One region of the Devosia sp. WQ 349K1 genome, then DNA from elsewhere that is predicted to be linked to it. Evidence: predicted binding sites of a transcription regulator. Region 1 holds the regulator's gene; the other holds the start of a gene.

Region 1 (15,872 bases):
CTGTTCCATAACTTTTTCAAAGAACTACCCAAGGAACTGATCGACGCCGCACGCATGGATAATTGCGGCTATATCCGCATCTATTGGTACATCACCCTGCCCCTCTGCGTGCCGATCATCGCCACCGTTGGGGTGTTCAACTTCGTCGGGAGCTGGAACAGCTTCCTGCTCCCGCTCATCATGTTGAACTCAGAGGCTAAATATACTTGGCCCTTGGGCATCATGCAGTATCAGGGACAATACGGAACCGACTGGCCACGCGTTCTGGCCTATCTATCCCTCTCTATTCTGCCCGCCATCGTCTTCTTCCTCGCGGCCCAGCGCTACGTCATCTCGGGCCTCACAGGCGGAGCCGTTAAGGGCTAATGCAAACGAAAAGGCCGGCCTCAAAACTGAGACCGGCCTTTTCAATTCAACAAGTGCGTCCGCTTAAACCTGCGGCACAACCTTGCTCGCATCGATCTGGCTTGGACGGCCAGCGATGTTCAGCTTGGCAACACGCGGTTCAGTCCGCGAGATCACCTTGCCACCCTTGATAACAGCCAGACGCGTTGCCTTGAGACGGATCGCCTCAATGCTATCGGACGCCTGCAGCAGCACCATGTCGGCCTTGCAGCCCACATCGACGCCATAGCCTTCCAGATGCATGATCTTGGCCGGGCTCGTGGTCACAGCCTCAAAGCACTGGCGCATAGCCGCGCGGCTTGTCATCTGGGCAACGTGCAGGCCCATATCCGCAACTTCGAGCATGTCTGCGTGGTTGAGCGAATACCATGGGTCCATCACGCAATCCTGACCGAATGCGCTGGTGATGCCGTAGGTCAGCATTTCCGGGAAGCGGTTCATGCCGCGACGCTTCGGATAGGTGTCGTGACGACCCTGAATAACGATGTTGATGCGTGGGTTCGCGGTCGCCGCAATCCCCGCCTCTGCCATCATCGGCAGCAGCTTGGACACATAGTAATTGTCCATGGAGTGCATCGAGGTCAGGTGCGAGGCATTCACACGACCATTGAGACCTAGACGCTGGGTTTCATAGGTCAGCGCTTCGATGTGGCGCGAATTCGGATCGTCGGTTTCGTCGCAATGGATATCAACCAGCAGACCACGCTTTTCGGCGATCTCGCAGAGCGCCTTCATGCTCGCTGCGCCATCGGCCATGGTGCGTTCAAAGTGCGGAATGCCGCCAACAATATCGACGCCCATGTCGAGCGCACGGTCGAGCAGGTCGACAGCACCCGGGTAGCGATAGTAGCCGTCCTGCGGGAAGGCGACGAGCTGTAAGTCGATATATGGCGCGACAAGGCGCTTCACTTCCAACAGCGCTTCAACGCCCAGAAGGCGTTCATCGCAAATATCGACGTGCGTACGGATCGCCAGCAGCCCCTGCGACACCGCAAGGTCGCAATAGGCCAGCGCGCGCTCGATGACAGCTTCTTGGGTAAGAAGAGGCTTCAGCTCACCCCAGATCTTGATGCCGTCGAGCAGCAGTCCGCTTTCGTTCATACGCGGCATGCCGAGCGAGAGCGTCGCGTCCATGTGGAAGTGAACGTCAACAAACGGCGGCGCAACCAGCTGATTGCCCGCGTCGATGGTTTCACCCGCTTCGCCACCGAGGTTCTTCTCAATGGCGGTAATGCGGCCGTCCTTAACGCCGATATCCACACCAGTGCGGCCATCAGGAAGGTTGGCATTCGTAATCTTGAGATCGAACATAAGTGTACTCGCAGAAAATTAGTGACGCTGGCCTTTGAACCATGGCTGCAGCAGCGCGCGCGGGTAGTCCGCACGACGAGCAACCAGAACCAAGGCAACGATGGACAGCAAATAGGGCAGCATCAGGAAGACCTGCCCCGGAACGACTTGGCCAATTTCGGCCTGGAGACGGATTTGGAAGGCATCGAAAGCGCCGAACAGCAGTGCGCCGAGCAGAGCCTTGCCCGGCTGCCAGGAGGCGAACACGACCAGCGCAATACAGATCCAGCCACGACCATTGACCATGCCAAAGAAGAAAGCATCGAACGCCGACATGGTGAGAAACGCGCCGCCCAGAGCCATGAGCGACGAGCCCACAACAACGGCCCCAATACGCAGCGCCTGCACCGACAGCCCCTGCGCTTCAACCGAAGCAGGGTTGTCGCCGACAGCGCGGATCGCCAGCCCAAGCGGGGTGCGGTAGAGCACGAAAGCCACAAGGATCACGAAGGCAATCGCCAGCATGGTCAGCGACGTCTGCTGGAACAGCGCCGGACCAATAAACGGCAGATCCGACAACACTGGAATATCGAGCGGCTGGAACGGGGTGATGCGCGGTGGCGACGTCACTTCCGGCAGCGCCGTACGATAGGTGAAGTACGAAAGGCTTGTCGCGAGCAGCGTAATGCCAATGCCCGACACGTGCTGCGACAGTCCCAGAATGACTGTCAGCCCGGCATGCAGCAGGCCAAACACCGCGCCGACCAACATGGCCACAATCACGCCACCCCAAAGCCCCGCGCCGAGGTAAACAGCGAGCCAGCCCGCCATTGCCCCCGCCACGAAGATGCCCTCAATACCAAGATTGAGCACACCTGCCCGCTCACAGATCAACGCGCCCAGCACACCAAAAATCAGCGGTGTCGCGATGCGCAGAGCTGCAGCCCAGAAATTGGCCGAGCTGATAATGTCAAATACGACGTCCATTCTTACGCCTCCGCACCAGACTTGGCTTTGCGTTCAAAGCGAACGCGGAAGCGCAGGAAGAATGTGCCGACCAATACGCAAAGCAGCGACAGCGCCACAACGAGATCAGCGAGATAGTTGGAAATGCCGGTAGCGCGGCTCATCGAATCCGCACCAACAAAGACCGAGGCCACGAACAGTGCCGCAAACACGGTGCCAATCGGCGAAAGCCCCGCAAGCATGGCCACGACAATCCCCGAATAGCCAAAGCCCGGTGACAGGTCCGCGGACAAATAGCCCTTTACGCCTGCAACTTCGGACACACCGGCAAGACCGGCGAGGCCACCCGAAATCAGCGCCACTTTCAGCATGGTCGCATTGACCGGGATGCCTGCGAACTTAGCCGCATCGCGGTTCTCGCCCACGGCCTTGATTTCAAAGCCGAGCACGGTCTTGCGCACCAATATCCAGAGGACAATGGCCGCGCCAATACCGACGATTAGGCCCCAGTGCATCCGCAGACGCGGAATAAGCTTTGAGAATTTTGCTTCCGCGTCGAGCGGGATGGATTGCGGCCAACCCATCGCCAGAGGGTCTTTCAACGGCCCTTCGATCAGCATCTGCACAAAGAGAATAACGACGAAGTTCAGCAGTAGCGTAATTACCACCTCATCAGCGCCAAAGCGCTGCTTGAGCATGGTGGGCACCACCATCATCATGCCGCCGCAGATAAAGCCCGCGATCATCACCGTTGGGATCATCAAAGCCGGCGGCATCTGCAGCAAGCCGCTCCCCACGAGCACCGCCGCGAGCGCGCCGATATAGAGCTGGCCTTCCGCGCCGATATTCCAAAGCTTCGCCCGGAACGCGACTGCGCAGGCGAGCCCGGTGAGAATAAGCGGCGTCGCCCGGTTCAGCGTTTCGGAAAACGCGAACATCGAGCCAAACGCGCCCTGCACCATCAGGCCATAGGCCGTAATCGGGTTTTGCCCCGCAGCCAGAACAGGAATAGCCACCAGCAAGAGCGCGGCAATGCCGGAGCCAAGCGAAACCAGCAGTTTGAGCGCGACAGAAGCGTCAGCGCGGTTTTCAAGACGCAAACTCATGCTGCCTGCCCTGCCATCAACAAACCAATCGTACCGCGGTCGAGCTTTTCGCTCGGGCCAGCGTCGCTGACCTCCCCGGCGTGAACCACAAGGAAGCGATCCGCCAGCGCGAACAATTCGTCCAGGTCTTCCGAAATCACCATCACGGCGGCGCCACGGTCACGCGCTGCAATAATGCGGCGATGGACTTCCGATTGCGCGCCAACGTCGAGGCCGCGTGTGGGCTGGTTCGCCAGAATAACGCGCGGCGAACGCTCCAGAACGCGCGCCAAAATCAACTTCTGCACATTGCCGCCAGAGAGCAGCCGCGCTTCGGCGTCCGGCCCCGGGCAACGCACGTCATAGGCCGCAATCGCTTCCGTCGCCCGCTGCTGCATGGCTTTACGATTGAGCAGGCCATAGCGCGAGTATGGCGCGCTGCGCACTTCCTCAATGGCGATATTGTCAGCAACACTCATCGTGCCAACGACGCCGTCATGCTGACGATCTTCCGGCATGCGCGCCACACCAGCCTGAACCAGCGCACGCGGGTCCGCCTTGGTCAGCGCTTCGCCATAAAGGCGCACTTCGCCAGCGTCCGGAACAGCAAGCCCCGAGATCAGTGCGGCAATGCCCGATTGGCCATTGCCCGACACACCGGCCAGACCGATGATTTCGCCAGCCTTGAGTTCAAAGCTGACATTGCGCAGTGATTGACGGGTCGAGCCCTGCTTAAGCGACACATTGGCAAAGCTCATCAGCGGCTCGCGCGGCGTTGCGGGCGTACGCTTCACTTCCGCCACAGCCTTGCCCACCATCAGGTCGGCAATATCGCGACGATCAGAATTTGCAGTGACGAGCTCACCGGCCTTGCGGCCGCCCCGCAGAACCAGAATACGGCTCGATACGGAGAGCACTTCACCCAGCTTGTGAGAGATAAAAATAACGCCCAGCCCATTCGCAGCCAAGCGGCGCAGAACGGTGAAGAGCCCTTCGGACTCTTGTGGGGTCAGAACCGCGGTGGGTTCATCCAGAATAAGCACGCGGACATTGCGATAGAGCGCCTTCAAGATTTCAACGCGCTGCTTTTCGCCCACGGTGAGGCTGGCGACAGGACGATCAAGGTCCACATCAAGCCCACTCTCCGCAATAATGGCTTCCACCTTCTTGCGCGCCGTAGATTTGCCCCCAAGCGCAAACATGCCCTCGGTGCCAAGACGAATATTGTCGAGCCCGCCGAGGTTTTCCGCCAGCGTAAAATGCTGGTGGACCATGCCAATTCCGGCCTTCAACGCCGCGCCAGGCGAACCGGCAGGCAAAATTTGAAGGCCAGCCTCGCTCGCAACACGAACCACACCCTCATCCTGCACATAGTGCCCGAAGAGAATGTTCATCAATGTCGTTTTGCCGGCGCCGTTTTCCCCCAGAAGGGCTAGGATTTCGCCCCGCTTGAGACTGAGATTAATCCCGTCATTCGCGGTGAGTTTGCCAAAGCGCTTGGTGATACCCTCAAGTGAGAGCACCACATCCCCCTGTTGGTCGGTCATTGCCGCCCCCAAAAAATAGAATAGGCCGGGCGTGGGAAAACCCACACCCGGCCAGAAAAAGGATTACATGCTGGAGCTTGGTTCAGCGTCGTTGATGTCGACCTTGAAAGTACCAGCAAGGATTTCAGCTTCCTTGGCCTTAGCGGCAGCAACTGCGTCCGCACCAGCAAGCGCTTCATCATAAACTGCGCTCGAACCACCGTGCTCGAGGAAGGCATAAATGCCGTAATCCGAAGCGGTGAAACTGCCAGCCTTAATGTCGGCAATTGCCTTGTTGATCATTGGCTCGCCGTGCCACAGCGCCGACGCCAGAATGGTGCCTGGGTAATCCGCTGCGGTGTCGATCACGTTGCCGATGGCCAGAACGCCGCGTTCCTTGGCAGCGTCAGACACGCCAAAACGCTCTGCGTACAGAATGTCCGCGCCCGCATCGATCATAGCGAATGCCGATTCCTTGGCCTTCGGAGGATCGTACCAGGAGTTGATGAAGCTCACCGAGAACTTCACCTCTGGGTTGACCGAGAGCGCGCCCTGCATAAAGGCGTTCATCAGACGGTTCACTTCTGGAATAGCGTAACCACCGATCATACCGATCTTATTGGTTTCGGTCTTCATGCCCGCAACCATGCCGGTCAAATAGCTTGGTTCTTGGATGAAATTGTCGAAGGTGGCGAAGTTTGGTTCAACTGGCTGGAGCGAGGACCCCATCAGGTACATCACTTCTGGGTATTCTTCAGCAACGGCACGCGCTGGCTGTTCAACACCGAAGGCTTCACCGATCACCAGCTTAGCGCCCTGTTCCGAATATTCGCGCATGACGCGTTCATAGTCGGTGTTCGACACGTTTTCCGAATACACATATTCGATCTCGCCGCGTTCCTGCGCTGCGATCAGCGCGAGGTGGAGGCGCGATGCCCACTGCTGCTCAACCGGAACGGTCCACACAGCTGCAATCTTGGTCACATCCTGCGCCAATACCGACCCGGTCAGCGACAGAGCTGCGACGCCGAGTGCGGCCGCCGAAAGAAAGGCGCGTCGACCGAATTTCGTTAGAGCGGTCATTTTAACCCCCAATGAGTGTGCAAAAAACGAACAAAAATCTCTCTTGCCTATCTAGCGAGCGAAGACGCTTGGTTGGCAAGTTGAAAATTAAGGTTTTTTAAATCTGTTCCGTCTTGCTGACGAGTCGCATTTGCTCCTCAACGCCGCACTGTGCCTGTGACCCGTTTACGCATGTTTGGGTCCCGGGCTTGGACCGGCCAAAACCACCCATCTATGCATGCGCATATTACAGTCGTTTGGCAGTGCTGACAGGAACATGGCAACACTTGCAGAACATTTGAGGAACACATATAGTCGTTCCGTCTATGTTCCGATTCTGGGGTCTGGGGCCGATGCTGACGAAAAAACAACACGAATTGCTGATGTTCATCCATGAGCGGATGAAGGAGAGCGGTATTCCTCCGTCATTCGACGAGATGAAGGATGCGCTTGATCTGGCGTCCAAATCCGGCATTCACCGTCTCATCACGGCCCTCGAAGAGCGCGGCTTTATCCGCCGCCTTCCCAATCGCGCCCGTGCGCTCGAAGTGGTGAAGCTCCCGGATTCGATGAACCCGACCTTGGGTGGCCGTAAATCAAAGTTCGAGCCCAGCGTCATTGAAGGCACTCTCGGCAAGGTTGCCGCGCCCCCAGCGCGTGCTCTTCCATCCGCCGCTGACGATTATGCTCGCCCCATCTCCATTCCGGTTATGGGCCGCATTGCAGCAGGCACGCCCATTGAAGCGATCCAGACCCACTCGCACACCATCGCTGTACCGCCAGAAATGCTCGGCTCAGGCGAACACTACGCATTGGAAGTGCGTGGGGATTCGATGATCGACGCAGGCATTTTTGATGGCGACACCGTCCTCATCAAAAAGCAGGATACGGCCTCGAACGGCGAAATCATCGTCGCCCTTGTCGACGATGAGGAAGCGACGCTTAAGCGTCTGCGCCGCAAGGGCGATACGGTCGCTCTGGAAGCGGCCAACCCGGCCTATGAAACCCGCATTTTCCCGCCCGATCGGGTCCGGGTTCAGGGCCGCTTGGTCGGCCTGATGCGGAAATACTGAATTGGCGGAGGGGCAAGTTGAAAAACTCTGCCCCTTTGTTCTGCGCGGCGTTGGTTCTTGTAACACGCCTCCACGATACTCCCCGCGCCCCGGAGTGGCGTATATTCTTCCAACGCCCGCTCGCCGACCTTCGACATCACAGGCGCTGAGCCAGTACACGCGCAAAGCCGAGCATTGCGCTCACGGCTAAGCCCGAGCGCCGCCTCCATTTTCATATATCCCCGCTCTAAAGGACGCGCCCCTTCGCGCCCTAAAAGGCCATGTCCGCGCCAAAGCTGACGCCCATAAGTGCCAGCCAAAAGCCACAGATAGGCCAATCGCGGCCACGCTGGCTGGACGCATAAAAAGGCCCGCTTTCGCGGGCCCTTTCTCACGCATATCGCGCTTAGTGATTGTCGCGTGGCAGACCTTCGGTCTGGGCAATGCGCTGGTATTTGTCGGCACCACGCAGAATGGCGCCGTCGCCCAATTGGCCGACCAGGCCGCGCTGGATTTCCTGCCAAGGGGTCTGATGCTTGGGGAATTTGTATCCGCCCTCTGCATTCAGATCCAAACGGCGGGCGGCGATTTCCTCGTCCGAGATGAGAATGTCCGCTTCACCCTTATTGAGGTCGATCCGCACCCGGTCGCCCGTCCGCAGGATCGCGAGGTTGCCACCAGCCGCCGCTTCAGGCGACGCGTTGAGGATCGAAGGCGAACCCGACGTGCCCGACTGACGACCATCACCGATACAAGCAAGGGACGAAATGCCCTTCTTAATCAGATAGCTAGGCGGACGCATGTTCACCACTTCCGCAGCGCCTGGATAGCCGATTGGCCCCGCGCCGCGCATGAACAGCAGCGTATGTTCATCAATAGCAAGCGAGGGATCGTCGATCCGGTGGTGATAGTCTTCAGGACCATCAAACACCACCGCCTTGCCCTCAAACATGCCCGGATGCTGCGGATCGGAGAGATAGCGCTCGCGGAACTCGGGGCTGATCACCGAGGTCTTCATAATGGCGCTGTCGAAGAGATTGCCACGTAGCACGAGGAAGCCCGCTTCCGACTTCATCGGATTGTCGAAATGACGGATGACCTTGTCGTCCTCAATCGGACGATTTCGGCAGTTTTCGCCAATCGACTTGCCGTTCACGGTTGGGGCGTTCTCGTGGATAAGCTTCTGTTTCATAAGCTCATTCACCACCGCAGGCACACCGCCCGCGTGGTAATAGTCCTCACCGAGATATTCACCCGCTGGCTGCAAGTTCACCAAGAGCGGCACCTTGTGCCCATGCTCCTGCCACTCGTCGATATTGAGGTCGACACCAATATGCTTGGCAATCGCATTGATATGGATTGGCGCATTGGTCGAGCCGCCGATGGCCGAATTGACCACGATAGCGTTGAGGAAGTTTTCCTTGGTCAGAATGTCGGATGGCTTGAGGTCTTCACGCACCATCTCCACCGCACGCTTGCCAGTGCGATAGGCCATTTCCTGACGGTCACGATACGGCGCTGGAATCGCTGCAGAACCCGGCAGCTGCATGCCAAGAGCTTCAGCCAGCGAGTTCATCGTTGTCGCTGTGCCCATGGTGTTGCAATAGCCAGTCGACGGGGCCGAAGACGCAACCAATTCAATGAACTTTGGATAATCGATTTCGCCAGCGGCGAGCAGTTGGCGGGCCTTCCAGACGATGGTGCCAGAGCCAGTGCGTTCGCCCTTATGCCAGCCGTTCAACATTGGGCCAACCGAGAGCGCAATCGCCGGAATATTGACCGTCGCCGCACCCATCAGCATAGCGGGTGTGGTCTTGTCGCAACCAATGGTCAGCACCACGCCGTCCAGCGGATAGCCGTAGAGCACTTCCACGAGGCCCAAATAGGCCAGGTTACGGTCAAGACCTGCTGTCGGGCGCTTACCGGTTTCCTGTATCGGGTGAACCGGGAACTCAATGGCGATACCGCCTGCTTCGCGAATACCTTCGCGCAGACGCTCAGCCAGAACGATATGGTGACGGTTACAAGGGCTTAGGTCGGAGCCGGTCTGCGCAATGCCGATAATCGGCTTATCGGACTGCAGCTCTTCGCGCGACACACCATAGTTCATATAGCGCTCAAGATAGAGCGCGGTCATGTCTGGATTGTCGGGATTATCGAACCACGCACGCGAGCGCAGCTTCCGGCCGCCATTGCCGCTGTTATCTACCGTCATAGATCAATTCCTTGGTTCTCCGCCCTGCGGAGCACTGGGGTCTGTTTGCTCCTGTTCTAGCACGGCAATTCTGGAATGGAACGGGGCCGCAGCTTAAAATCATACAAATGACTCTAAACACCGTGAGAATCTGATTTTCGGCGCATTCCACCTTACTCAGCGCGCGGTGCAATCAGGCAGTTGCGGTTAAGCCATACAAGAACGGGCTAGTCAGTGTCGGTCTCCGGCTTTACGTTCGCGCCGCAGACTTGGAGGGACTACGAAGTGATGCAATCAGGAGCATGGGTCGCTGTTGACTGGGGCACCTCAAATTTAAGGGCTTGGGCGCTGGACGGCGACGGGTCCGTAATCGGAACAGCAAGCTCCGACAAAGGCATGGGCAAGTTGACCCCCGATGCTTTTCCCGGCGCACTGACAGAAACGATCGGCCAATTAAGCTTGGCAAATGCGCCAGACGAAGTGCTGATCTGTGGCATGGCAGGCGCGCGCCAAGGCTGGCTCGAAGCGCCTTACCTTGAAGCCCCGACCGACCTTAAGGACTTGGCCGCGGGCGCGGTCCATCCTGAAATGGCTGGCGGCTTGCGCGTCTCCATTTTGCCCGGCGTATCCCAGCGTCACGGTAGCGATGACGTTATGCGTGGCGAGGAGACTCAGCTCCTTGGTCTCGCAGCGATCTCCCCCGACTATTCCGGTCTCGTCTGCATGCCCGGCACCCACTCCAAGTGGGCAAAGCTCTCCGGCACCAAGATCGAGAGCTTCTCGACGGCCATGACCGGCGAGATGTTTGATCTTCTCAAAACCCATTCCGTGCTTCGCCACTCCCTACAGGGCGACCTCACCACTGCAGATCGCGATGACGGGTTTGTCTTTGGCGCCAGCAAGGGTCTCGAACACCCCGAGAATTTGATCGGGCAGTTGTTTGCCGCGCGCGCCAGCGCTCTTCTCTCGGGCCGGAGCTCGGCATGGTGCGCAGGCTATCTCTCGGGCCTCCTCATTGGCTCTGAGATCGCCGCCAACCGCTCCAAGATCGGTTACGACCCCGTCCCCCTGATCGGCTCGCACAATCTATGCGCCCTTTACGCCCGCGTACTGGGCATGACCGGCGCTTCGAGCCGTATCGTAAATGTTACAGACGTCATGCTCGCAGGCCTTAAGGCCGCGCGTACCGGCATCGCAGGAGTATAAATATGAACCATCGTCACATCATCGCCATCCTGCGTGGCCTCAAGAACGACGAAGCTGTTGCCGTCTGCACCGCGCTCGTGGATGCCGGTATTACCCTGATTGAAGTGCCGCTCAATTCGCCCAACGCTCTCGAAAGCATTCGCCTTGCGGCAGAGGCGCTTTCAGACCGTGCGGACATTGGCGCAGGCACGGTGCTTTCCGTTGACGACGTCCGTAACGTCAAGGCTGCCGGTGGCGTCTTCATCGTCTCGCCTGACACCAATCCGGAGGTGATCAAGGAAACCGTAGCCCAGGGCATGGCCTCCTATCCCGGCGTCTTCTCACCCACCGATGCGTTCACCGCCATTCGCAATGGCGCGACCGGGCTAAAATTCTTCCCAGCCGAAGTTCTGGGCTCCAAAGGCATCAAGGCCGTTAAGGCCGTCCTGCCGCCTGCCGTTCCAACCTATGCTGTCGGCGGCGCCAACCCCGATAATTTCCACGAGTTCTTCGCTGTCGGTTGCACGGGCTTTGGCCTTGGCACCTACATCTTTAAGCCCGGCATGAGTGTCGCCGAAGTTTCGGAACGCGCCAAACTGGCCGTGGCCTCCTATGACAAAGGAGCCAAGGCGTGAGCGAGACCGCACAGTTACTTGTCGATAGCCAATGCGCCCTTGGTGAAGGGCCATTCTGGCACCCACACCGCGAAAAACTCTTCTGGTTTGATATCAATAATCAAACCCTCTTTGCCGTCGATGAAAATGGCAAGGATCAGGAAAGCTGGGCGTTTGACGAGATCGTCACCGCCGCCGCGATCATCTCCGCGGATGAACTCGCCTTGGCGACGGAGACAGGGCTAAAGCGTTTCAATCTCGTCACCGGTGAGATCAGCCTCATCGTCGCTATTGAAGCCGATAATCCGGGTAACCGCTCCAATGACTGTCGCCTCCATCCATCAGGCGGCTATTGGATCGGCACCATGGTCAAGGACGAAGGGCCAGCCGAAGGCGCGCTCTATCACTTCCGTAAGGGGAAGCTGACGCAAATCCGTTCTGGGGCCGCCATTCCCAATGCAGCCTGCTTCACCGCCGACGGCAAGCGTGCCTACTGGACCGACACGCCAACCCAGAAAATCCTCACCGTCGCGACAGACCCGGCAACAGGCTTGCCCCTCGGCGAATGGGAAGTTTTCGCTGACGTCTCAAACGACCGCGGCTATCCCGATGGCGCTGTTGTCGATAGCCAAGGCTATATCTGGAACGCGCGCTGGGGCGGCAATTGCGTCATCCGCTATGCCCCAGACGGCACAATAGACCGCATTATTGAAGTGCCCGTTAGTCAGGTCACGTGCCCCGCATTTGGCGGCAAGGACTTGAAGCGCCTCTTCATCACGACCGCCAATAAGACGTTGTCCGAAGATCAACTGGCTGCAGAAAAAGTCGCCGGTGGCCTCTTCTACATCGACCTCGACGTGGCGGGACTACCGGAACCAACTATAGAGCTCTGAGGACGAAATGTACCCTGCATTGGGCGTTTGCTACTATCCCGAACATTGGCCAGAAGATTGGTGGGACGCAGACGCCCGCCGCATGGCTGAAGTCGGGATCAAAGTCGTGCGGATCGGCGAATTCGCCTGGTCACGCCTCGAGCCTACGCCCGGCAATTTACAGTTCGACTGGCTTACTCGGTCGATGGACGTACTGCACAAACATGGCCTTAAGGTCATCGTCGGCACGCCCACGGCGACCCCGCCGCGCTGGATGGCGGATAAGCATCCAGACATGTTCGCAGTGGATGCGCAGGGCCGTCATCGCGGCTTCGGCTCTCGCCGCCACTATGATTTTTCGCACCTTGGCTATCGTGAAGAGGCCGCCCGCATCACAAGACACGTCGCCGAACGCGTTGGCGATCACCCTGCCCTCATTGGCTGGCAGACCGACAATGAATATGGCTGCCACGGCACGACCTATTCCTATTCACCTGCTGCTGAAGCTGGTTTCCGCCTCTGGCTTAAAAAGAAATACGGCACGATCGACGCGCTTAATCAGGCGTGGGGCAATGTCTTCTGGTCGATGGAATACAATCGCTTCGATCAGATCGAACTGCCCAATCTTTTAGTCTGCGAAGCCACACCGAGCCATGAGCTAGATTTCCGCCGCTATGCCTCCGATCAGGTCGCGGCTTTCAATGCTGTCCAATACGATATCCTCAAGGCCCAGCGTCCCGACCTGCCGGTCATCCATAATTTCATGAGCCGTTATGCCGAGTTCGACCACTATGATGTGGCCGAAACACTCGATATCGCCTCGTGGGACAGCTATCCCATCGGTCACCTTGCGATGTCCGATGAGAGTGCGGAAACCAAGCGCCAGTACCTGCGCCAAGGCGATCCGGACAATGCTGCCTTCCACCATGATCTCTACCGCACGGTCGGGCATGGCCGCTGGTGGATCATGGAGCAGCAACCTGGCCCGGTGAACTGGGCTTTTGCTAATCCCGACCCGTTGCCGGGCATGGCACGTCTTTGGGCGTGGGAAGCCTTTGCACACGGCGCGGAAGTGGTTTCTTACTTCCGTTGGCGGCAAGCCCCCATGGCCCAAGAGCAGATGCACGCGGGCCTGCTCCGTCCCGATAGCGAACCAGCCCCGGCCTATCACGAGGCGACACAGGTCGCTCAAGAGTTACGCGACATCGGCTTGGATGGCCTTGCCAATAAAGGCCGCGTCGCGCTGGTCTATGATTACCAGAGCGAATGGGCATGGGAGATCATGCCGCAAGCGCAAGGGTTTAAGCACGGCAATCACGTGCGCGAACTCTATTCGGCCTTCCGCAAGCACGGCCTCGACGTTGATGTCCTTTCTCCCAAAACCACGAGTTTTGAGGGTTATGACATCGTCGCTCTGCCAGCCCTGTTCGCTTGGACCGACGCGCTACGCACCGCTGTCGAAAGCTTTGAGGGGCATCTCCTCATCGGGCCACGCACGGGCTCCAAGGATCAGAACTACATCACACCCAAGCGTCTCGGGCCCGACTTGCCGCAAAACCTTCTCGACGTGAAAGTTGCGCGGGTCGACAGCCTGCCGCGTGGCGTCTCGGTTACCGTTCGCGGTGGCGGCGAAACACAGCTATGGCGGGAGAAAACCGAAGGCGGTGCCGAGGTCATTATCGAGGACGTTGAAGGCGTTCCGGTTCTCCTCTCGCAAGGCAAGATCTTCTACCAGACCGCAAGCGGCGACCGCGCTTTGGTCCAGCGCATTGCCGATTACCTGATCGCCGAGGCCGATGTGCCGGTGCTGAATATTCCTGCGGGCGTGCGCTGCCGAACCCGTGGAAAGTTCCGCATCTACGTCAACTACGGCACCACGACCCAAACACTTATCCCCGCACCAGATGAGAGCGGTTATGCTTTGGGCGGACCAGAAATCGAAAGCGCTGGTGTTACCGTTGCAAGGCTCTCCACGGGCGGTTGAGATTTGTGAGCGCAGGCCGAAGATCAAAACGGCCTGCCTCATCATTCCAAACCAAACTGTGTACGCCACCTCGGGCTAACTGATCCGCGTCGATGATCTGGCCTACGCTAGTGCAGAATACGGGCGCTCTAAGGCGGGTTATGACGAGATCATGCCGCCCGCAGTCTTCGGCAAAGGCGGCGGCGTTCTTTATCGTCGCGACGCTATAGCCATTCTGATCGGAAACGCACGCAAGGTCGTCGCATCTTGTGGTGCTGTGCTGCGCGCTGATTTCCGTCTGAAAATGCTGCTCCCAGACTTCCACGGCAAAACTCCCAGCGCGTCCCGTAACGAGCCCATATCCGTCACCATCCCGGATTGCGACCGCCTGAGTGGTATCGGCGATCAGAATATCCGGCCGTGGTACCAAGCCATAAAAAAGCACCAGCGGCACGAGGAAAATAGGGCCCAAAAATCGCCATCGTGTTTGCAGAAAAGCAAACCACGCCAATGCGATAACACTAGCGACCAAGGTCCATTCTGCAAGCAATGGGTTACCAGTAAACCCTTCACTCCAGCCAGCGACCAGTTCTGCCACATCGACCATCCGGTCAATGCCCCAGCCCATGATTTGAAAAGGCGCAGCATCAAGGCCGAACGGAATGGCAAAGGCTGAAACCACGCCAAACGGCATAATGATCAGGCTAACAAACGGCAATGCCAAAACATTGCCCACCACGCCCAATGGAGCTGTTTGCTGAAAATGATAGGCCGAAAAAAGCATCGTCGCGCCCCCGGCGATGAAGCTCGTCCAAGCGGTCGCCGAGACAAGGCTCACTACCCGGCTGAACCGCCCCCTGGACTTGGGGATTTTGCCAAGCGGCATTTCATAAACGCCGATCAGCGCTACGACAGCGGCGAATGACAGCTGAAAGCTCGGGCGGAAAATGCTCGCTGGATCAATGACTAAAATGGCAAGAGCGGCAATCGCAACGTTACGCATCGTCAAGGCCTGTCGCCCCGCCAACACCGCCCCAAAGACCAGGGCCAGCATCAATGTGGAGCGAAATGCCGGAACATTTTCGATGCCACCCGCGAGCGCCAAATAAGCAAAGGCGGACAGCAAGCCGACAACGGCCGCAATCTTTTTTACCGGCAAGCCGACCGCGAGGGGGATGGACGCGAGAAACAGGCGCACAAGGAAATAGATCCCTCCCGCGACGATGGAGAGATGTAGGCCCGAAATAGAATAGATATGGGCAAGCCCCGATGCAGCCATAACCTCCCGTGTTTCATCATCAATATCGCTCTGGTCTCCTACGACCATGGCCTTGCCAATCGCTGCGGTTGCGTCATCAAGGTGCATGTCGATCCGATCAGCAATGGCTGTGCGGAGTGCCAGTACGCGCCGATCCAGCGCGAGACCGTCGCCGCTCCGTACCAGCTGAAACTGGCTCGTTACATTTCCATATGCACCTACGCCGTTGAAATACGAATGGAATTGACCATCGAATGCCCCCGGCAACACAGGGCCTGGAATAGGCGCAAAGCGCATTGCAGCGCGAATGATGTCGCCGGGCCCCACCTGCACATCCACCGGCAAGATCAACCGCGCCCGGCGGATTGGCACAGCCCGCGCCTCTGCATCCGGGGTGATG
Region 2 (15,872 bases), on a different contig from region 1:
GATGTCTCCATCAATCGGCGCGTTGCCGGGGAGAGCCGTGTCCGCGACAATCGGCGTAAAACGGTGCAGCAGGCGCTCAAGGCGCAGCAGGATGAGCTTAAAGCCAACCGTCGCTTGACCATTCCCGCCATGTTGTTTCAGGCGGGAATGACCACGACACCCGCTGCCTATATTCGCAACTCGATTATCTTCGGTGTTGTTCTTTTTGGGCTTTTGGTGGTGGCGCAGGTGCCGTTTTATTTTGCGGCCATCATTGCTGCCGCGGGTGGGTATCTGGGCCCGCGCTTTTACGTCATGCGTAAGCGCCGCAAGTATCAAGATCGGTTCCTGGACGAATTACCCAATGCCATTGAAGCGATTGTCCGTGGCGTTAAAACGGGTCTGCCGCTCAACGATACAGTGCGTGTTGTCGCCAAGGACACCAAGGAACCAGTTCGCTCTGAGTTCGGCCGCATTTTGGATCAGCAGGCTTTCGGCTTTTCGATGCAAGAGTCCATTCAGATCTTGTTGGAGCGCGTGCCTCTGCCTGAGGTGAACTTCTTCGTTGTGGTTATCACCGTGCAGCAACAGTCTGGCGGTAACCTTTCAGAAGCCCTGAGCAATTTGGCGCGAGTTCTGCGCAACCGCAAAAAGATGAAAGCCAAGGTCAAGGCAATGTCGTCTGAAGCCAAGGCATCGGCGGCGATTATCGGCGCACTACCCATTGTTGTGGCCGTTCTGATCTCCGTTGTGTCACCAGCCTATCTAGCCCCACTTTTCACGACACCCGTTGGCAATGTGTGTTTGGCCATTGCCGTGTTCATGCTGAGCGCTGGCGTTTTTGTCATGCACCGCATGGTTCAGTTCGAGATCTAGGGGGTAGCCGTGGACATCATCGCGCTTGTAACCCAACGCGAGTTTTTGATTGCGGCCCTTGCTGCCATCTCGGCGACGGCTGCGGTGTTTACCTTTGGGTCCAGTCTTCTGGTCAAGCAGGAGCTCAAAGGACGCATTCAGCGCGTGGCACTGGAGCGCGAGAAAATGCGGGCCCAGGAGATGTCTCGGTTGCGTGGGAGCTCTGCGGCAGTAGCCGACCGAAGTTCGATCCGCCGCGATGACAATACCAAGGCCTATATGCGCAAGGCCGTCGACAGGTTTGATCTCCGGAAAGCCTTCCAGGACGAAAATACGCTCGACCAGCTGTCCATGGCTGGACTGCGTGGTCCGGCCGAGTTGACCAAATATCTCTTCGTGCGGTTCACGACACCGGTTGCCGTATTGCTGTTTGCGATCTTCTACTTAGTCGTCGTAGCGCCTGGTGATCGACCCATGTATCTGAGCCTCGCCTACTCCGTAGCGATTGGGGTCGTTGGCGCCTACTTGCCGGTGCTCTTGTTGAAAAACAAAATCCAGAAGCGCCAAGCCTCTATCCGTCGCGCATGGCCAGATGTGTTGGACCTGATGCTGTTGTGCGTTGAGGCTGGCATGTCTATGGAGCACGCCATAAAGCGCGTTGCCAAGGAAATCGGCGGTCAGTCACCGCAGCTTGCTGAGGAACTGACGCTAACCAATGCCGAGCTGTCATTTCTGGAAGATCGCTCACGTGCGTATGAGAACCTCGGCCGACGCACAGGGCTCGATAACGTTAGGGCGGTCATGACTGCACTCATTCAGGCCGATCGCTACGGCACCTCTGTAGGTCAGGCTTTGCGAGTCATGGCTGAAGAAGGGCGTGAAGCGCGTATGATGGAAGCGGAAAAGAAGGCAGCCGCATTGCCGCCGAAACTAACCGTGCCGCTCATCCTCTTCCTGCTGCCCGTATTGTTTATCGTGGTCCTGTCGCCAGCAATGATCAAAGTCTTCACTGGCAGCGTCGCAAGCACGGTCGGCGGCGGCTAATCGAGGGCCTTAATCCTTGAGCAGGTCCCAACGGTTTTGCTGGGTCAGCAGCGCTCTGATGTAAGCCATGTTGGATTCCACTTGATCAGGCGGAAGTTCGGCGGCGTAGATTTTGCGCGCCTCATCAAAGCGTCCCTGTAGGCCGAAGACCAATGCCAAGTTTTGACGGGTCTGTGTCGATGCCCCTTGCATGCTGACGGCTTTGCGCAAGTGCTGCTCGGCCAGGCTCAGTTCATTGGTCATCGCATAGGATAGGCCAAGATTTGTTTCGATCGAGGCTTCGTTCGGTGCCAGAGCTGCGGCCTGCGTATAAATGCGCCGTGCTTCGCTGTTCCGCCCCATCTGATCCAAGGTCGCGCCTTTGACCAACAGTGCGCTCCAATCTGGAGCGTCCGGACGCAGAACATTGTCTATGACGTTGAGAGATTGCTCAAACCGCCCGGCAGCCGTCAGGGCTTTGGCATAGGCAATGGAAATCGGAACGTCCTTGGGGTGTGCGGCAAGGGTTGTCTCTAAGGCCGCCATGGCCTGTTCCGGCTGGCCGAGTGCGCGCAGATGGGTGGCGTATTGAATTGTATTGTTGCGGTCGCGCGGGTTGGACTTATAACGCGCAGTCAGTTGCTCAAGCGTCGGTTGTTTTTGACTGGCCGCAAATGGCCCTGTGCCCGAACCATTGTAATTTCTCGAACTGGTACAGCCCGATAGCGTCACAGCCGTCAAACCAACAGCCAAAACACAATGCATCCAAAATCTATCGTATTTTACCCGAGGCATGGTTTCCTCCGGGATATGATCCCTTGTTTGGCAATAGATCATTAACCCTAATATTGGGTTAAACCTATAATGTTGCTATGAATTGCAACGGGAGCGGAGAGGTCTGTTTGTGTGCTCCATCATTCTGTTTTGACTCAGCGCGTTTGTTTTCCCAGTTAGGGGGGGCAATAGCCCTTTTTTGTTCGGGAATTAGGTCGTTCGCGCCGTTGCCAGAAAACTATTTCCGGAGTTGGATGGTGCCAGAACCCCGTTCGGGGCTAGAACACGCCAAAATAATCTGGAGAGTCTGATGGCCAAGACTTCGGCTACACCGGTCATTGCAATTGTTGACGGCGCTTTAGACGATGCCGCGCTTACCGATGTCCAGCGCAAATGGGCGCAGGCGCACGGTTTTTCCGGCCAGACCGGAAAGCTGCTGGCAGTTCCCGATGCGCATGGCGATATCACCGCATGGCTTTTGGGCATGGGGCCGAGCGAAAGCCTCAATCCTTTTACGGTTGGTCTGGCTGGAAGCAATCTGCCCGAGGGCACTTATGCGCTGGAAGGGCAGTATGGCGACGCCACACAGGCGGCCACAGCGTTTAAGCTGGGTGCTTATCGCTTTGATCGTTACCGCGACGCCAAACCGAGCCCGCAGCTCGAGATGCCTGAAGATGCCGATGCTGATGAGGTTGATTTCCTCTCCCAAGGCGCCTTCCTCGCTCGCGATCTCATCAATACGCCCGCCAATGATCTTGGCCCGGATGCCTTGGACCAAGCGATTAGGGACTTCGCGCGTCGCAATGGCATGAAGGTTACGGCCACTGTGGGTGATGACTTGCTGGGCGCAAATCTGCCACTGATCCATGCCGTGGGTCGAGCGAACGCTCAGGCCCCACGCTTGCTTGACCTCAGCTGGGGCGACGAAAGTCATCCGAAGGTAACGCTGGTTGGTAAGGGCGTCACCTTTGATACCGGCGGTCTGGATATCAAGCCCGCTGCAGGCATGTTGATGATGAAGAAGGATATGGGCGGCGCTGCCAATATTCTTGGCCTTGCCCATGCCGTGGTGAATGCGGAACTCCCAGTGCGCCTCCGCGTGTTGATCCCGATTGTCGAAAATTCAATCGCGGGCAATTCGTTTAGACCTGGAGACGTTATCCGCTCGCGGGCCGGTTTGACTGTTGAGATTGGCAATACCGACGCGGAAGGTCGTTTGATCTTGGCCGACGCACTGGCATTGGCGGATGAGGAAGCGCCTGATCTCCTCGTCGACATGGCGACGTTGACGGGGGCTGCGCGCATAGCGCTCGGGCCAGAACTGCCGGCGACCTATAGCTCTGATCCTAGCCTTGCCTATGCCATGGCGGATATTGGTCCGAAGGTCGAGGACCCCGTGTGGCCGCTGCCGCTATGGGCGAACTATGGAAGCCAGCTCAACTCCAAAATTGCCGATATGAACAACACCGGCGCAGGCGGATTTGGCGGGTCGATTATCGCCGCACTGTTCCTGCAGCGTTTCGTCAAAAACGCTAGCGCGTGGGTGCATATGGACATTTTTGCTTGGGCACCGGAATTGCGTCCGGGGCGCCCGGTCGGGGCAACCGACCAAGGCATTCGCGTGCTCTATGCACTGCTGAAGCAACGCTACGGGGCTTAACGCCCCGTAGTTTAGTTGGTGATCAGGTCGATACCTGTGGTTTCTTCGATGGCGGCATCGGCAATCTCGGTGCCTGCCTTCGGGAACAGGAGTGGCGCCATAGCAAAGCCCACCACGACCAAGGCAACCATGCCGATCCCTGCCCACTTCTTGTGTTTCTCGATGAACTCGCCAGCGATTGGGCCGAAGAAATAGAAGAGACCGCATGGCACGAAGTAGCGCAGTCCGCGACCGATGATGCCGTAGATCACAAAGGTCCAGAGATCGAGACCGGCCACGCCACTGGTGATGGTGATGACCTTATAAGGAATCGGAGACAGCGCTCCGATCAGGATCATCAGGGGGCCGTTGTCATTAAAGCTTTGACGCAGCGCGCCAAAGCCATCGGCGGCGCCGTAGAAATCGATAATGGCGCGACCAATGCTATCAAACAGGAAATAGCCAATCGCATAGCCTGCAAGGCCTCCAGCAACGGAAGCGACCGTGCAAATAGCGGCGAGACGCCAGGCGCGCAGACGATCTGCAATGATCATGGGGGCCAGCATAATCTCTGGGAATACTGGAATAATCATCGCTTCGAGGAAGCACAGTGCTGCCAGAATGGGTTCTGCAAATCGGTGTTTGGTCGCCGTTTTAAGGCGATCATAAAAACTCACTTTGGCTGCAGTTTCGGACATTGAGCCTCCAAGAAATTGTTGTGACTATGCTGACCGTTAATAGAAAAAAGCGCTAGTACAAAAATGGGATCAGTACCCACGTTTGCGGTCGACGACGTTGCGGAGGGGCAGCCCGTTCCGATGGTCGTTTATCATCTGCGTAAAATAGCGAACCCCACTCCGTTCATCTGAGATCGCAGCGATGTGAGGTGTGATGTAGCAGTTTGGCGCGACCCACAGAGCGCTTTGCTCTGGCAGGGGCTCGACTTCAAAGACGTCGAGGCTCGCTGCACCCAGAACTCCAGATTGTAACGCGTTCACAATGTCGGCTTCTCGCTGATGCCCACCACGCGCCGCGTTGACGATGGCAGGGCCGCCCTGCAGCGTGCCCTTGCGCAGCTTGCCAAAGGTCTCGGCGTTGAGAATGCCGGTTGTTTCAGGGGTGAGCGGCAGTAGGTTGACCAGAATGTCGGTATTGGCCAGGAAGGCGTCAAACTGCTCAGCCCCGACATAGCTCTCGACGCCCTCGATGTGCTTTGCTGACCGGCTCCAACTTGAAACCTTAAAGCCGAGCGGGAGCAGGCGCTTGGCGGCGTCTTGTCCGAGCACACCCATGCCCATGATGCCCACGTGTGTTTCGTGGGAGGCAGGCGGATAATATTGTGCCCAGCGACGCGCTTTTTGATCGGCGGCGAAACGGCTGAACTGCCGATGATGCATGGTGACATGGGCAACGACATAATCGCTCATACGCTGGCTGAGGTCGTTGTCGACAAAGCGCACGATGGGGGCGTCAGGCAAATCAGGATGCTTGAGCAGTGCATCGACGCCAGCGCCGAGGGAGAGGACTGCGCGAAGTTCGGTCAGACCTTCGAAAGCGTCGGCCTTGGGCTTCCAAACGAAGATGTAGTGTACCTCCTTGGGGTTGAAATCATCCCCAAGGCGCACAACTGGATAATCGCCTAGCGCTGTTTGAAACGCCTTGGCCCAGCTTGCTTCATCAACGTCCGATAGGTGTAGCAGCAGCATTCCATGTCTCCCTCAAAACACAAAAAAGCCGCGCCTTGTTGAGGGCGCGGCTTCAAAGATTCTAGATCAGTCGCAATCTTAGTTGCTGGTAGCAGGCGCCTGCTCAGCAGGAGTGCCTTCAACCTGAGTTTCTGTCTCAGTGGTGGTCGGGGTTTCGACAACCGGAGCAGCTTCAACAACTGGTGCGTCTTCAGCAGCAGGGGCAACAACTACAGCAGGCGTTGCGGTGCCTTCAGTTGCTGGCGCAACTTCGGCCGCTGGTGCTTCTTCAGCCACTGGTGCGGCTTCTTCTGCGGCTGGCGCAGCGTCTGCAGCAGGAGCAGCTTCTTCAGCGCCGCCTTCAGCAACTGGGAATGGAGCTGGATTTGCAGACAGGGTCTGCAGGTATGCCATGATGTCAGCGCGTTCTTCAGCGGACTTTACGCCAGCGAAAGCCATCTTGGTGCCTGGAGCGTAGCCCTTCGGGTTCGCCAAGAACGCATCCATGTTCTCATAGGACCAGACCAGGCCATCGTTATGATGCTGGGTCATGATGTCCGAATAGGCGAAGCCGTCGGCATGTGCCTGTGGACCACCCATGATGTCATAGAGGTATGGGCCCTGCTTGTTTGGTTCGCCTTCAGCGAAGTTATGGCAAGACTGGCACTTGCGAACCGCGGTCGCGCCACGGTCAGCCGAAGCGCTGGCCAGCAGAACAGCGACTGGAACAGCCTGTTCAACTTCGCCGCCAGCCGCAGCATCGGCAACTTCTGGTTCGGGCAGGTTGTAACCTGGCCCGTTGTTTTCGATCGGTGCATACACGGACTCGGCAAGGAAGCCGACTGCCATGATGAACAACAGGGTGCCGAGGACGGCGCCGAAAATCTTGTTTAGCTCAAACGAATTCATTTGGTCTCTCTGCCGGTCCATCCCCGGGGACAATTCCGGGCCAGCCCATTAGATACTCCATTTTGGAGAATCTGCCTCAACGGCCAGCCCAACGCGCGCGGAACATAGTATCAAGACCTGCTGCCGTGCAACAGGCCAATCCTTTGGTGCGACAATTCCCCCACGCAGAGGAAGGTTGCACGCATCTCTATACTGTCATTGACACACTCAAGCCTCCGCGTCAAAACCGCCCGGCCTGCCAATTAAACGGATATCCCCATGACAAAGAAGATTGCCTTCCAAGGCGAAAATGGCGCCTTCAGCCACGCTGCGTCGGCTAATTTCTTTCCAGGAGAGGAATATCTGGGCTGTGTGACCTTCGAGGACACGCTCAATGCGGTCCAATCCGGTAAGGCAGATTATGCTGTCGTTCCGGTTGAAAACTCACTTTATGGCCGTATTACCGACATTCACCACCTGCTTCCGCTGAGTGGTCTGCACATTATTGGTGAGACCTATCTGCGCATTGAGATGAACCTGTTGGGTGTGCGCGGGTCCACCCTTGCTGACGTGAAAGCCGTTCAGTCGCTCTCCGTTGCGCTTGGTCAGTGCCGCAAATTTATTTCTGACCATGGCTTCCGCACGATTAATGCGGTCGATACGGCGGGCTCTGCACGCGAGATTGCGCAAAAGGGCGATAAGTCCGTGGCCGCGATTGCTTCGCGTTTTGCCGCCGAGACCTATGGTCTGGATGTGATCGCGAGCAATATTGAAGACGCTGAACATAACACGACGCGCTTCCTCGTGCTGTCGCCGACCGAAAAGCTGGCGCCGAACGAAGGCAAGGTGAAAACCACCTTTATCTTCCGTGTGCGCAACGTACCGGCGGCCCTCTATAAGGCCATGGGTGGATTTGCCACCAATGGCGTCAACATGACCAAGCTCGAGAGCTATATGGTCGGTGGGAATTTCCAGGCGACCCAGTTCTATGCCGACATCGAAGGCCATCCAGATGATCCTTCGGTTCAGCTCGCCCTTGAAGAACTCAACTTCTTTACCGACAAGTTCCGCATCTTGGGCGTCTATCCACAGGCTGAGCCGCGCTAAGTCGCGCTCTCCTGATTTGTCTTTGAAAATCCCCGCGTTTGCGGGGATTTTTGTTTCAATAAGGACGTCACGGGCTTGTATTGCCGTTGACACCTTCTTCCCCCCGGCTAATGGTCCCCATCAGAATTTCTTTAGGAGCCGCTATGTCGTTCGAAACGCTCGCCCAGACCATCGACGCCGCCTTTGAAAACCGCGCCGAAATCAATTCGTCCACTAAAGGCGACGTTCGTGACGCGGTTGAAACTGCGCTGAACCTGCTTGACAGCGGTCAGGCCCGCGTTGCTGAGAAGGTCAACGGCGATTGGGTCGTCAATCAGTGGCTCAAGCGCGCTGTACTGCTTTCCTTCCGTCTCAACGACAACGCCCCAATCTCCGGTGGCGCCAATGGGTCGACCTATTGGGACAAGGTGCCGACCAAGTTTGAAGGCTGGGACGAAAGCATGTGGCGCGCGTCGGGCTTCCGCGCTGTGCCGGGTGCCGTTGTTCGTCGTTCCGCACACATCGCGAAGAACGTCATTCTGATGCCGTCCTTCGTTAACCTCGGCGCTTTCGTGGATGAAGGCACCATGGTTGATACATGGGCAACCGTTGGCTCCTGCGCTCAGATCGGTAAGAATGTTCACCTTTCCGGTGGCGTTGGTATCGGTGGCGTGCTTGAGCCGCTGCAGGCTGGCCCGACCATCATCGAAGACAATTGCTTTATCGGCGCACGCTCGGAAGTCGTTGAAGGCGTGATCGTTGGCGAAGGCTCGGTCATTTCGATGGGTGTCTTCATCGGTCAGTCGACCAAGATCGTTAATCGCGCCACCGGCGAAATCCACATCGGTAAGGTTCCGCCTTACTCCGTCGTGGTTTCCGGCTCCATGCCAGGCAAGCCGTTCCCGGATGGCACGCCCGGCCCGAACCTTTACTGCGCCGTTATCGTCAAGACCGTGGACGCTCAGACCCGTTCCAAGACCGGCATCAACGAGCTGCTGCGCGACTAATCCGCGATCAAATTTGGGGCGCTGGCGGAGTTTTCGTCGGCGTCCTATCCTCAACTGTCGGATCGATTCCGATGTGGAGGGGAAATATGGACAGTTTGAAGTCCTTGCTGTTGACCACGGACGGGCGCATTTCGCGCAAACAGTGGTGGATCGGCGTATTGTGCCTGTTCGTTGTCTCGATTATCGCATCATTAGTTTTGGGGATTTTGGCTGGAGGCAACACCACTGCCGTGGCTTGGTTCGCTGTGCTGATCAATCTTGCCTTGCTCTACCCGACTTATTGCATTGGCCTAAAACGCCGTCACGATCGCAATAACGACGGGAAAGATGTTCTCATTCTTCTCGGGGGCAGCGTCGTCATCAATCTTTTGCAAGCCAGTGCCATCGGAGCGACCGCCATCACAGAAAATGGGCTGACCTATATGGTCCCGCCAATGTGGATGAGTGTCCTCGTTCTCGTTTTTGCGGTTTTTGCGATCTACATGTTCATCCAGCTCGGTTTTCTAAAGGGCTCCCACGGCACCAATAATTATGGCGCTGATCCGGTGAATGCTGCAGCGTGAAATAGCGTCTGGCATTGTCAAATCTCGAAGTGGTCGGTACCCATTGGGTATGACCACTTCTTACGCCCAATCGCTTCTTCATGCCCTCGTGTCCTGCCCTTCGGTAACGCCGACAGAAGCAGGCGTTCTTGATTTGCTGGACGCTGAGCTGACCAAGCTCGGCTTCACGGTAACGCGCCTTAAATTTGAGGGCGACGGCTCCTATCCCGTCGACAATATTTTTGCGACGCGTGGTACGTCGGGCCGCACATTGCTTTTTGGTGGTCACACCGATGTAGTGCCGCCGGGCGATTTGGCTTTCTGGACCTCTGATCCGTTTGTGCCGCGAATTGCTGATGGCAAAATGTTTGGCCGTGGCACTGCGGATATGAAGTCGGGTGTTGCAGCCTTTGTTGCTGCTTGCGCGACCATCCCGGCGGATGCGGGGATCATCCAGCTCGCCATTACCAATGACGAAGAAGCCGACAGCATCAACGGCACCGAGAAGATTTGCCGCTGGATGGCGGATAACGGTCACCGCTTCGATTTCGCGATAGTGGGGGAGCCGAGCTCCACCGAAACCTTGGGCGATAGCATCAAGATCGGTCGTCGCGGCTCGTTCTCGGGCAAGATCACCGTCACCGGCACGCAGGGCCACGTTGCCTATCCGCATAAGGCCAACAATCCGCTGCCGGTGCTGGCCGCTGTGACGACTGCCATTTCAACAACCAAGCTCGATGAGGCGACGGAGCACTTCCCGGCTTCGAACCTCGAAGTAACGACAATCGACGTCGGCAACCCGACATCCAATGTCATTCCGATGAGCGGCTCGCTCCGCTTTAATATCCGCTACAACGATCTCTGGACGCCGAAAAAGCTCGCTCTTTGGATCAAGGAGCGCATTGCATCCGTCGACGCCAAGGGCACCAGAATCGACTTTGACATTGTCGGCACCCCGTCGCGGTCGTTCCTTTCGCCTTTGAGCGACGACGTCCAGACGCTGACAGCCGTTCTATCCGAGCGGTCCGGCAAGGTGACTGAGCTGTCCACTGGCGGTGGCACGTCTGATGCACGCTTTATCGCCGACTATGGTCCGGTGGTGGAATGTGGTCTCGTTGGCCCTTCAATGCACAAGGCAGATGAGCATATCGCGCTGGCCGACCTTGAAGGACTGACGGAAATTTACGCCGAGTTCATGACCCGCTTCTTCGCGGGCTCCTCACGATGAGAACTATTGCGGCGCTGCGCTACGCATTTGCAGGCTGGAAGCTGATCCTGCGCAACAAACGCGAAGGGCTGGAGCAGTTTCAACTCTCTGGCGCAGGGCTGTTCACAGCGATCGTGCTGTTTTACGCGGTTGTGTTTCTGGTCGTTATGCTGGCCTCGATGCAAATGGGTGTGCCGACGCCAGAGAGCTTTATCGAGATATTCTTTATCCAGACCATATGGTTGGCGGCCTTGCTGATCGGGGTGTGGAGCACGCGCTTTGCCGTTTCCGGGCCAATCTGGCGCCCGGATATTTATGTCCCGGGCGTTTATGCGCTGATCTTTTACCTCTTCGTTGGCACGGTTGTGATCATGATTAGCCCGGCCCTCATGCCCATTCTTTGGCTTGGGCTTGCCTATATGCTCTATGCTTTGGGGCGTGTAGGGGCAGGATTTCAGCGCGGCGTTTCAGCCGCATTTGCAATCCTAACAGTTGTGCTCCTTGTCGGGGTGCCTCAGACACTCTACATGCTTGCTGCGTCCACCCTTTCTGCTGTCTGACGAGTTGAACCGCATTGGCCCAGTCGTTCCCGAGTTTTTTCGCCGAAGCCGCTAGTGCCGCAAAAGGGACATGGGCCCTTGTTTTGGGTCGGCGCGACGCCGCGCAATACTATGACTTCTCGACCAAAGGTCTCGTCGGCAGCTTAATTGCTGTGCTGCTGGCCATGATTCTGGCTGGGTTTGGCCCGATGCTGCTGGGCTTTAGCACTCCGGCAGGCGCACCGACGCAAACCGTGGTGATGAACCTAGCGCTGTTTGGCGCGCAGGCGCTAACGGCCTCGATGGTCCTGCGCCAGATCAAGCGTCAGGACGCTTTTATTCCGTACCTGGTGGCCAGCAATTGGATCACGCTGGTGTCGGGGGCGCTGCTATTGGTTTCGGTCTTGTTCAACGAGGCCGGGCTGATTGTGCTGCTCGCTGTGGCCATCGCGGCGATTGTGACGTTCGTCAACATTGGCCGACACATCATGACCCTGCGCGGCTGGCAGATTGCTTTGCTGTTTATTTCGCAGGCGGTGGGTGTGTTTCTGGCAATGGGCATCATCGCCCTGGTGCTTCCCGTCCCAACCGCCGGCTAATCAGTAGTCAACGCCGACAAAGTAGAGACCCGTTGATGGCGCCATGGCGCCGCAGCGGGTGCGGTCGGCTGCGTCAAGCGCCGCACGGAAATCCGCAGGCGTCCACTTGCCTTCGCCCACCATTTTGAGCGAACCCACCATCGAGCGGACCTGATGGTGCAGGAAACTGCGGGCGCTCGCCGTAACCGAGATATATTCGTCGTCGCCGGTGACGTTGAGCTCATCGAGGGAGCGCATGGGCGATTTTGCCTGACACTCGGACGAGCGGAAGGTGGTGAAATCGTGAAGGCCCAAAATGAGTTGGGCCGCTTCGTGCATCGTGGCGACATCAAGCGGCTTGGGCACATGCCAGACCTGATTGAGCTCCAGCGCGGGAGGCGCGCGGCGCGTGAGGATGCGATATTCGTAGTGGCGGGCTTTGGCCGAAAACCGTGCCTCGAACGTGTCCGGAACAGCTTCGCACTCAACGATCACCACACGATGCTTGCGCATGTGATAATTCATCGCCTCGCGAATACGGAACGGATCCCATTCCTTCGAGAGATTGATATGGGCGACCTGACCAAGGGCGTGCACACCAGCATCGGTGCGCCCAGCGGCTTGGCTGTTGACCGTTTCGCCTGAGAATTTCAGGACAGCTTCTTCCAGCACTTGCTGAACGCTGATCTGGTTCTTCTGACGCTGCCAGCCGTAAAAGGCGGTGCCGTCATATTCGATGGTGAACTTGTAGCGTGGCATTAGCCGACCATCTCAGGGAGTGTGCCGGCGCCGCGCAGGAAGGTGGCGGCGTCCATAGCGCCCTTGCCTTCGCGCTGAACTTGCGTGAGGCGCACAGAACCCTCGCCACAGGCAATAACGAGTTCTCCGCCCAGGAAGGTGCCCGGAGCGCCAGAACCGGTCTCCAGCTGCGAGCGGAGGGCTTTAACGCGATAGGTCTTGCCGCCGAGGGTCATCTCAAACCAAGCGCCGGGGAAGGGCGAGAGACCACGAATGGTGTTGTGGACCGCTTCCGCAGATTGGGTGAAATCGAGCTTGGCTTCAGCCTTGTCGATCTTGGCGGCGTAGGTGACGCCTTCCGCTGGCTGAGGCGTAAAATCGAGGCTGCCGCGTTCGAGTGCGGCCAGTGCGCGACCCATAAGGTCTGCGCCGACACGCATCATATTGTCGTGCAGCTCGCCCGCCGTCATGGTCGGGGTGATGGGGATGATCTCGGTGGGGCCCATGCCACCAGTATCAAGGCCCTCGTCCATCTGCATGACGACAATGCCAGTTTGCTTGTCGCCCGACATGATCGAGCGCTGCATCGGCGCGGCACCGCGCCAGCGTGGCAGGAGGGAGCCGTGAAGGTTCAAGCAGCCGTATTCCGGCGCTTCCAGAACCGCCTTGGGCAGCAGTAGACCATAGGCCACAACAATTGCGACCTCGGCCTCAAGGGATGCGAAAGTGGCTTGTTCTTCTTCGCTTTTCAGCGATTTCGGCGTGAATACTGGAATGCCAAAGGCTTCAGCGGCCTCGTGAACCGGGCTTTTGCGCTCGGCCTGGCCACGGCCTGCAGGCTTTGGAGCGCGCGTGTAAACGGCGACAACCTCATGCCCTGCCGAAACAATTTCGGTCAGCGTTGGGACAGAAAATTCGGGCGTGCCCATGAAAACGATACGCATGGCCAAGTGCCTCTTTTAATATTGTCCCAACGGAAAAGGAGAGGGGCCGGAGCCCCTCAATCCAAATTGGCTTAGCGCGCAGACAGGCGGGCCTGCTTGTCGAACTTTTTGATGACGCGATCGCGCTTCAAGCGGCTCAGATAGTCGATGTAAAGAACGCCATCGAGGTGGTCGAGTTCGTGCTGAATGCAGACGGCCAGCTTGCCATCGGCATCGACAGTGATCTCTTTGCCTTCAAGGTTGGTGTACTTTACCGTCACCGTGCTCGGGCGTTCTACTTCGTAGTAGAGTTCTGGGATAGAGAGGCAACCCTCTTCAGTGACCTGAATTTCCTCACCAAATTGGGTGATCTCTGGGTTGATCATGACATGGGGCGCAGGCTCATCGCCTTCGTTGGCCACGTCGATCACAACGATACGCTTCATGACGCCAATCTGTGGCGCAGCCAAGCCAATGCCTGGCGCGGCATACATGGTTTCCAGCATGTCTGCTGCCAGCGTTTTGATCTCGTCGTCGATCTCAACGATCGGGTCGCAAACAGCGCGTAGGCGCGCATCGGGAATGATCAAAATGGGGCGGATAGCCATGGCAGAAGGTCCGGCAATGGAAGGATTGTCATGGATATGGCGATTTCCGGGCTCTTGGTCAACCTTAGTGGTGTCACACGAGAACATTTTGCGAACGAAAGAATCGGATTAGGATTGCTCCATGAGCGATCTCGACCAAACTCTTTTTACTCTCGGCAGCTTGCCGATTTCCATTGGCGTCACCCTCGTGGGCGTGTTGGCATTGGCGCTGCTGATCGCGCTTATTGCTGTGATGTCCAGCAATCGTGGCACCCTAGAGCGCGCCGAAATGCAGGCGGCGCAGAATTTAGAGAGCGTACGCTCGGGGCTTAACGATCAGATTTTGCAGCGTGATTCCCGTTTGCGCGAAATCGAGGGACAGCTTCAGCACGAGCGCGAGCGCGCGACTGAGCAGATGTTTTCCGAGCGGGATCGTGCGGCCGACATGCAGGCGGAACTGGCGGCAATGCGCACGCGGCTTGACGAGCAGGCCCGTAATCATGCCACCGAGCTGAAGCGCTTCACCGAAGCGCGCCAGCAGATGACGGATGAGTTCAAGGCCATCGCGGGTGACGTCATGCGCACCCATAGCGAGACTTTTACCAAGCAGAATCGCGAACAGGTTGATGTCCTCCTGAAACCCCTTCAGGAGAAAATAACCGAATTCCATCAAGGGCTTATAAGGGATCGATCGGCAATGTCCGAGCAGATTCGGGCCTTGTCGGAAAGCAATCTCCAGATCACCACCGAAGCGCAGAACCTGACGCGTGCGCTTAAGGGCAGTTCGCAGACGCAAGGCGCGTGGGGGGAAATGATCCTCTCCACAATTCTTGAACAGTCCGGCCTGCGTGAGGGTGAGCAGTATTTCACCCAGCAGAGCCACACGAGTGAGGATAATCAGCGCCTGCGCACAGACGTCGAAATCCGCATGCCCAATGGCGATGTGCTGGTGATCGATAGCAAGGTGTCCCTCACTGCTTTTGAATCCTTCGTCAATTCGCCCGAAGACGAGCGAGAAACATACCTCCGAGCGCATATCCATTCGGTCCGGACGCACATTACCACGCTGGGCGACAAGGGGTATAACCGGGCCGCAAAGTCTAGTCTGGACTACGTAATGATGTTTGTGCCGATTGAATCGGCGCTGGCGACCGCCATTCAGCACGACGCCAAATTGGTCGAGTTTGGCATGTCCAAGGGCGTCATGCTGACGACCCCGACAACGCTGATGACCGTGTTGCGCACGGTGCGCAATGTTTGGGACATCGAAAAGCGCCACCAGAACGCCGAGGAAATCGCTGAACGCGCTGGCAAACTCTATGAAAAGGTTGCCGGATTCCTCTCGAGCATGGATCAGGTCGAAAAGGGCCTCAACACCGCACAAGCCAATTTCGCCAAGGCCAAGGATCAGCTGTCGTCCGGTCGCGGCAATGTCGTTCGGCAGGTCGAGCAGTTGCGGGATTTGGGAGCAAAGACCAGCAAATCGCTACCCCCTGGGTGGGAAGGACGGGACGATGATGCTCCCGTTCTGAGGTTGGTCAACGACGAACCTCTTGATTTGAATTAAGGTTTGGGCCCCGTCGAAAGCGGGGCCTTTACTTATCACATTTGAGAATAGCGACGAACCACGGACCGCTATGATCCGTTCCTAGCCGACAGCACACGCTGAATGGGAGAAGGAAATGGTACGTCAGCACGATAATCCCGGTCACCTCCTGCCGCAGGACGTGATGGAAGATGGCACCGATCAGCCGGGGATTGCCCACCCTTATAGCCAGAATGAAATCGACGATTTGCTTTATGGATCAGATCGTTCGGTCGA

What was found. Region 1 encodes LexA, which represses DNA repair genes until DNA is damaged. Its sites were predicted from a motif close to TGTTCNNNNTGTGTTCNG; they were not measured.
Region 2: a site for LexA is predicted at 14,151-14,168, ahead of rmuC (DNA recombination protein RmuC). Genes of this name have one in related genera too.

What each region holds. Positions count from the first base shown of each region.
Region 1 covers NZ_JAENGO010000001.1:274,595-290,466, forward strand. Annotated here, with positions in the region: gene JHL21_RS01185 (carbohydrate ABC transporter permease) at 1-366, shown strand, start outside; gene JHL21_RS01190 (amidohydrolase family protein) at 430-1,716, opposite strand; gene JHL21_RS01195 (ABC transporter permease) at 1,735-2,682, opposite strand; gene JHL21_RS01200 (ABC transporter permease) at 2,685-3,767, opposite strand; gene JHL21_RS01205 (ABC transporter ATP-binding protein) at 3,764-5,293, opposite strand; gene JHL21_RS01210 (BMP family protein) at 5,357-6,355, opposite strand; gene lexA (transcriptional repressor LexA) at 6,688-7,407, shown strand; gene JHL21_RS01220 (IlvD/Edd family dehydratase) at 7,793-9,601, opposite strand; gene JHL21_RS01225 (2-dehydro-3-deoxygalactonokinase) at 9,869-10,786, shown strand; gene JHL21_RS01230 (2-dehydro-3-deoxy-6-phosphogalactonate aldolase) at 10,789-11,400, shown strand; gene JHL21_RS01235 (SMP-30/gluconolactonase/LRE family protein) at 11,397-12,272, shown strand; gene JHL21_RS01240 (beta-galactosidase) at 12,280-14,235, shown strand; gene JHL21_RS01245 (ComEC/Rec2 family competence protein) at 14,204-15,872, opposite strand, start outside.
Region 2 covers NZ_JAENGO010000010.1:48,000-63,871, reverse strand. Annotated here, with positions in the region: gene JHL21_RS17435 (type II secretion system F family protein) at 1-855, shown strand, start outside; gene JHL21_RS17430 (type II secretion system F family protein) at 865-1,878, shown strand; gene JHL21_RS17425 (tetratricopeptide repeat protein) at 1,888-2,652, opposite strand; gene JHL21_RS17420 (M17 family metallopeptidase) at 2,942-4,291, shown strand; gene JHL21_RS17415 (YqaA family protein) at 4,303-4,968, opposite strand; gene JHL21_RS17410 (glyoxylate/hydroxypyruvate reductase A) at 5,038-5,976, opposite strand; gene JHL21_RS17405 (cytochrome c family protein) at 6,055-6,864, opposite strand; gene JHL21_RS17400 (prephenate dehydratase) at 7,123-7,950, shown strand; gene dapD (2,3,4,5-tetrahydropyridine-2,6-dicarboxylate N-succinyltransferase) at 8,094-8,936, shown strand; gene JHL21_RS17390 (DUF805 domain-containing protein) at 9,023-9,499, shown strand; gene dapE (succinyl-diaminopimelate desuccinylase) at 9,549-10,706, shown strand; gene JHL21_RS17380 (hypothetical protein) at 10,703-11,245, shown strand; gene JHL21_RS17375 (hypothetical protein) at 11,260-11,823, shown strand; gene truA (tRNA pseudouridine(38-40) synthase TruA) at 11,824-12,561, opposite strand; gene fmt (methionyl-tRNA formyltransferase) at 12,561-13,484, opposite strand; gene def (peptide deformylase) at 13,556-14,071, opposite strand; gene rmuC (DNA recombination protein RmuC) at 14,193-15,617, shown strand; gene JHL21_RS17350 (hypothetical protein) at 15,733-15,872, shown strand, end outside.